One region of the Streptomyces sp. NPDC041135 genome, then DNA from elsewhere that is predicted to be linked to it. Evidence: riboswitches for the same ligand, from Rfam matches in the RefSeq annotation. Region 1 holds a riboswitch; the other holds the start of a gene.

Region 1 (3,192 bases):
CATCGACCTGCTGCGGGTGTGCAGCTCCCTCAGCCGCCGCGGCTGAGCCGCGCCTTCGTGCACCCATCCCCGCGCATCCTGCCGCCGACGCTCCCGCCGCATCCGGTCCGCATCCGGTCCACACCCCTGACCGCCCACCGGTAGACCCTGACCACACACCCTGACCCAGGGAGACGCATGTCCGTCCGTCCGCTCGCCGCTGCTCCGTCCGCCCGCGGCACCGCTCCCGCCTTCCGGGGCCGCATCGGCCGGGACGCCCGCAGCGGCCATTACGCCGTGCCGCACCGCTACCGGCTCCATCTCTCCACGGCCTGTCCCGACGGCCTGCGCCTCGCCGTGACCCACAGCGTCCTCGACCTCGCCGAGAGCTGTCCGGTCGACCATCTGCCCGCCGTCCCGGACTGCCCCGGCGGCGGCCACTCCGCCCTGCGTCCGCTGTACGAGGCGAGCGCGCACCGCTACTCCGGGCCGGCCCTCGCGCCGGTGCTCAGCGACGACTGGTCCGGACGGATCGTCAGCACCCACACCCCCGACATCCTGCGCGACCTGGGCCGCTTCCGCGACGACGGCCCCACCTCGCTGCGTCCCCGCGGCGCCGGCACCGAGGCGACCGAGCTGGCCGACGTCGAGCGGCTGTGCGCGTACGGCATCGAAGAGGCCGCCCAGCGCGCCGGAGCGGCCGGAACCGGCCCGGCGGAGCGCGCCGCCGCGCTGGACACCCTGTTCCGCGCCCTGGACCTGCTGGAGCGGCGGCTGGCCCGCGAGGAGTACCTCGTCGGCGGCCGGCTCACCGCTGCCGACATCGAGGCCTGGGTGGCGCTGGTCCAGCTGGACACCGTGCACCGCAACCACCTGGACGCGGCCGCCGTGCACCGCATCGCCGGACACGCGGCCCTGTGGGCCTACGCCCGGCGCCTGGCCGCCCACCCGGCCTTCGGCGCCCACCTCGACCTGGACGGCATCGCCCGCCGCCACCACGGCCGCTGCACCGGCCTGGAGGCCGCCGGAGCCGCCGTCCAGATCCTGGACTGGGCGGCCTACACCGCGGACGCCCCGGACGTCGCTCGCAGGTGAGAGCGGTTCGCCCGCGTCCAATCCCTGGACGGCCGTTGACAGCACGACGGCCGACTGCCTTAACTTACGGCTCAGAACGGTCATGAGCGTCAGCGACAAGCCCTGGCTCGCTGACCGGCAACCCTCGCTCCGCGGTGGGGTGCCCCAGGTGACGACCGGACCGGATGACGTTTCACGGATGACGTTTCGGTAAGCGCGAAGGCCCTCCGGGGCCGGAACAGTGACAGGTGACGCCATGTACGCAGCTCCCAGGACGGCCCCGAGCCGGCCGCAGGGCTGCGTACGGTCGTTCGCGGGCCTGCTCGTCTCCGACCGAGCCGTCGATCTGCTCCGCGTGAACAGTGCGCTGTGTACGGCCTCGGGCCGTGCCCGCTGTCAGGGCTGACGCCACTTCCCAGCCCGCGTACCCGACGAACACCGCTGCCGCGGTGCGCCGTTGCCCGCCCCGCCCCCGTTTCCCGCGCGTTCCCGTGTGCCGCCCCGTGTCCCGGTGCCGTCCGGCAGCCCACGTGTGATCCGCCGTGGCCGGGGGTGTCCGACTCCCGCCGGAGCCCGCCATGAGTGAACCCCCAGGCGCCACCGTGTCCCTCACCGACACGCAGGCACCCTCCCCGCCCGCCGACCGGCCGACAGCCGGCCCGCCGGCGGCCGAGCAGCCCTCCGTCGGCCTGCCGCCGGCCGGGCAGCCGTCCGCCGGTGCGCCCGCGGCCGACAGGCCGTCAAAGGCGCTGACCGCACAGCGCGTTCAGCCGCTGCGCCGGCCCGGGCGGTGGATCGTCACCGCCGTCGTCCTGGTGCTGGTGGCCCAGATCCTGCACGGACTGGCCACCAACCCCTTTTACCAGTGGGACCGCTTCCGCTACTGGTTCCTGCGGCCCACCATCCTCGACGGCCTGCTCATCACCCTCGAAGTCGCCGCCCTCAGCGCCCTGCTGGGACTCCTCGGCGGCGTCCTGCTGGCCCTGGGCCGACTCTCCGGGAGCCCGGTGCTGCGCGCGGTGAGCTGGACGTACACCTGGCTGTTCCGCTCGGTGCCGCTGATCGTCGTGCTGATCTTCCTGTACAACTTCAGCGCCCTCTACCAGACGCTGAGCCTGGGCGTCCCCTTCGGCCCGGCGTTCGTCACCTTCGACGAGTCGAGGCTGGCCACCGACATGACGGTCGCCGTGGTCGGCCTCAGCCTCAACGAGGCGGCCTACGCGGCCGAGGTCGTCCGCGGCGGCATCCTCGCCGTCGACCAGGGCCAGCACGAGGCGGCGGCCGCGCTCGGCCTGCCCAGGGGCTACCAGTTCACCCGCATCGTCTTCCCGCAGGCCCTGCGGTCCATCACCCCCAACTACGTCAACCAGCTCATCGGCCTGATCAAGGGCACGTCCCTGGTCTTCTACGTGTCGCTGCTCGACCTGTTCGGCTCCGTGCAGACCATGGGCAGCACCTACCCCGGCGACATCGTGCCGCTGCTGCTGGTCGCCACCGTCTGGTACCTGCTGCTGACCAGCGCCGTGTCCGTCGTCCAGTTCTACGTCGAGCGGTACTTCGCCCGGGGCGCCACCCGCGCCCTGCCGCCGACGCCGCTTCAGAAGGCACGGGCCGGGCTGAGCGCCCTGCGCGCCCGGCTGCGCCAGGAGGCCGCCGTATGACCGCCACCGAGACCGAGACGCTCGCCCTCACCCCCGCCGCGCTGGAGGTCCACGACGTCCACAAGTGGTACGGCGCCCAGCGCGTCCTGGACGGCATCGACCTGACCGTGCGCCCCGGCGAGGTGACGGTGATCCTCGGTCCCTCCGGCTCGGGCAAGTCCACCCTGCTGCGGGTCATCAACCACCTGGAGAAGCCCGAGATCGGGTACGTCAGCGTCGGCGGGGAACTGATCGGCGTCCGGCGCAGCGGAGACCGGCTGAAGGAGCTGAGCGAGCGGGCCATCCTCGCGCAGCGCAGCCGGATCGGCTTCGTCTTCCAGAACTTCAACCTCTTCCCGCACCTGACCGTCCTCGACAACGTCGCCGCCGCCCCGGCCGCCACCGGCAGGCTGCCCAGGGCCGAGGCCCGGGAGCTGGCCCGCGAACTGCTCACCCGGGTCGGCCTCGGCGACCGGACCGAGGCCTATCCGCGGCAGCT
Region 2 (3,192 bases), on a different contig from region 1:
GCCGAGGAGTACAAGGAGATCACGAGCGGCCACGGCCACCACTGATCCCACGTCGCCACGCCACGGTCGAAGGGCCCCGTCCGGTGTTCGGACGGGGCCCTTCGCGGTCCCCGGGGCTGGATAGGGTGGACTCTCCGAGACTCCCCGTCCCGCGGTGCGGGACACCTGACCCAGGAGCGGCTTATGAGCGCTGTGACCCCCGCTGGAGGCGACACCGCGGCGGGCCGTTCCTGGCCCGGCGTGCTGAACGCCCTGCTGGACGGCCGGGACCAGAGCGCCGACGCGACCGCCTGGGCGATGGACCGCATCCTGCGCGGTGAGGCGACCGACGCGCAGATCGCCGGTTTCCTGGTGGCGCTGCGCGCCAAGGGCGAGACGGTGGAGGAGATCACCGGCATCGTCCGCGCGATGTACGAGCACGCCAACGTCATCGAGGTGCCCGGCCGGACCGTCGACATCGTCGGCACCGGCGGCGACGGCGCCAAGACGGTGAACATCTCCACCATGTCCTCCATCGTCGTGGCCGGCGCCGGCGCGAAGGTCGTCAAGCACGGCAACCGGGCCGCGTCCTCGGCGTCGGGCTCCTCGGACGTCCTGGAGAAGCTGGGCGTCAACCTCAACCTGCCGGTGGAGCGGGTCCCCCAGGTCGCCGCGGAGGCCGGGATCACCTTCTGCTTCGCGGTGAAGTTCCACCCGGCGCTGCGCCACGTCGCCTCCGCCCGCGGCCAGCTCGGCATCCGTACGACCTTCAACGTGATCGGGCCGCTGACCAACCCGGCCCGGGTGCGGGCCCAGGCGGTCGGTGTCGCCGACGCGCGCATGGCGCCGATCGTGGCCGGCGTCTTCGCCGAGCGGGGCAACTCCTCGCTGGTGTTCCGGGGCGACGACGGGCTGGACGAGCTGACCGTCACCACCACCTCCCGGGTGTGGGTGGTGCGGGACGGCAAGGTCAGCGAGGAGACCTTCGACCCGCGTGACGTCGGCATCGAACCGGTCCCGGTGGAGGCCCTGCGGGGCGCGGACGCGTCGTACAACGCGCAGGTCGCCCGCCGGCTGCTGGACGGCGAGACGGGCCCGGTGCGGGACGCCGTCCTGCTGAACTCGGCGGCGGCCCTGGTGGCCCTCGACCCGACCGGGGAGCCCCTCGCGGCGCAGCTGCGCGCCGGTATGGAGCGGGCGGCGCTGTCCATCGACTCCGGCGCCGCCAAGCGCACGCTCGAGCGCTGGGTGGCCGTCAGCAACGCCTGAGCCGGGCGGTGGCGGGGGCCGGCCGGCCCCCGCCACCGTGGTCTCCGCCCGCGGCGCGGGGGTCGTTTTCCCGTTCCGGCATCCGGACACGGGTTGCGGCGCGGCGATCACGTCGCGTACGTTTTCCGGCAGGTCATGAGCGACAGTCATTCGGCCCCGGCCGACTGTCCGGCAACCCTCCGTCCGTGGCGGGGTGCCCCGGGTGAAGACCAGGTCGCGGACAGCAAGGTCCGCGGCAAGCGCGGACCCCTCGCGCGCTTCTGAAGGAGCGCGGGGCCAGGGGTCCTGGTCGTTCGAGGGAGCCTTCCGTGAGCAAGCGAATGCGATAGGGCCGCAGAGCCCCGCCTCCGCGTTTCCCGCGCCCCGCGGCCCCATACCCGCCGTCGTGGCGTTCTCCGGCATCCGCCGTCCTTCACCTCATCGCGCTCGAGCGCCGCCGCTCGCGTGGTGGGTTCCGCCTGCCTGCACGGGAGTTCACCCATGTCTGTCTCCACCGCTGCCACCGACCGCTCCGTCTGCGCCCCGCTGCCCGTCCTCGGCCGGGACGTCACCGTCCCGCTGGTCACCGGCGGCGAGGTCACCTACGCGGCCCTCGACTACGCGGCCAGCGCGCCCGCCCTCCAGCGCGTCTGGGACGACGTGGCGGCCTACGCCCCCTACTACGGCAGCGTCCACCGCGGTGCCGGGTACCTCTCCCAGCTCTCCACCGACCTGTTCGAGAACGCCCGCCGGACGGTCGCGGAGTTCCTCGACTGCCGCGAGACCGACCAGGTCGTCTTCACCCGCTCCACCACCGACTCCCTGAACCTGCTGGCCCGCGCCCTGCCGGCCGGCTGCCAGGTCTTCGTCTTCGAGACCGAGCATCACGCCTCCCTGCTGCCCTGGCAGGACGCCCGCGTCAGCTACCTCGACGCGCCCCGCACCCCCCGCCAGGCCGTGGAGACCCTGGAGCGGGCGCTGGCCGACCGCGACCCGTACGGCCCGGCCCTGGTCTGCGTCACCGGCGCCTCGAACGTCACCGGCGAGCTGTGGCCGGTCAGGGAACTGGCCGCCGCCGCCCACGCGCACGGCGCCCGGATCGTCCTGGACGCCGCCCAGTTGGCCCCGCACCACCCGGTGTCCCTGCGCGACCTGGACGTCGACTGGGTCGCCTTCTCCGGGCACAAGCTGTACGCGCCGTTCGGCTCCGGGGTGCTGGCCGGCCGCGCCGACTGGCTGCGCGAGGCCGAGCCGTACCTGGCCGGCGGCGGCGCCAGCCGCAAGGTGACCCGGCGCGCGGACGGCGGCGTGGACGTGGAGTGGCACGAGAACGCCGCCCGCCACGAGGCCGGCTCCCCGAACGTCATCGGCGCCTACTCCATCGCCGCCGCCTGCAAGGCGCTCACCGAGGCCGGCTTCGACACCCTCGTCGCCCGCGAGCAGCACCTGATCGACACCGTCCGGGCGGGCCTGGCCGATGTCCCGGGGGTGCGGGTGCTGTCCCTGTTCGGCGACGACGCCCCGCGCGTCGGCGTGATCTCCTTCGTCGTCGAGGGCTGGAACAGCTCCCACTTCGCCGCCGCGCTCTCCGCCGAGTACGGCATCGGCGTGCGCGACGGCCTGTTCTGCGCCCACCCGCTGGTGCGCACCCTGCTGGGCAGCGACCCGCAGAGCCAGGGCGAGTGCGGCGCCCCGGAGGCGGAGCCCGGCGAGAAGTCCCTCAACGCCATCCGGGTCAGCTTCGGCGCGGGCACCCCCGACGAGCACGTCGAGCGGTTCGTGAACGCCGTGCGGGAACTGGTCGAGGACGGCGCCAAGTGGCGCTACCGCACCGAGGACGGGCGCTGCGTGCCGGCCGTCTGAGCGGTCCGGGCCGTCCGAGCGGTCCGGGTCAGTTGTCCAGCCCGATGGCGAAGGCCGCCTCCAGGTCGTGCTGGGAGTAGGTGCGGAAGGCGACGTGCGTGT

The links. A riboswitch is a leader RNA that binds a small molecule or an ion and turns the genes downstream of it on or off. The one in region 1 is predicted to bind S-adenosylmethionine.
Region 2: it holds a riboswitch for S-adenosylmethionine, as region 1 does, so the genes downstream of both, ACZ6CZ_RS03400 (aminotransferase class V-fold PLP-dependent enzyme) here and ACZ6CZ_RS22010 (amino acid ABC transporter permease) in region 1, are expected to answer to the same signal.

The regions. Positions count from the first base shown of each region.
Region 1 is NZ_JBVIYZ010000009.1:132,436-135,627, reverse strand. It holds gene ACZ6CZ_RS22020 (putative leader peptide) at 1-46, shown strand, start outside; gene ACZ6CZ_RS22015 (glutathione S-transferase C-terminal domain-containing protein) at 178-1,074, shown strand; SAM riboswitch class IV at 1,153-1,276, shown strand; gene ACZ6CZ_RS22010 (amino acid ABC transporter permease) at 1,632-2,714, shown strand; gene ACZ6CZ_RS22005 (amino acid ABC transporter ATP-binding protein) at 2,711-3,192, shown strand, end outside.
Region 2 is NZ_JBVIYZ010000001.1:758,499-761,690, forward strand. It holds gene qcrB (cytochrome bc1 complex cytochrome b subunit) at 1-45, shown strand, start outside; gene trpD (anthranilate phosphoribosyltransferase) at 184-1,248, shown strand; SAM riboswitch class IV at 1,380-1,496, shown strand; gene ACZ6CZ_RS03400 (aminotransferase class V-fold PLP-dependent enzyme) at 1,729-3,090, shown strand; gene ACZ6CZ_RS03405 (Lrp/AsnC family transcriptional regulator) at 3,119-3,192, opposite strand, start outside.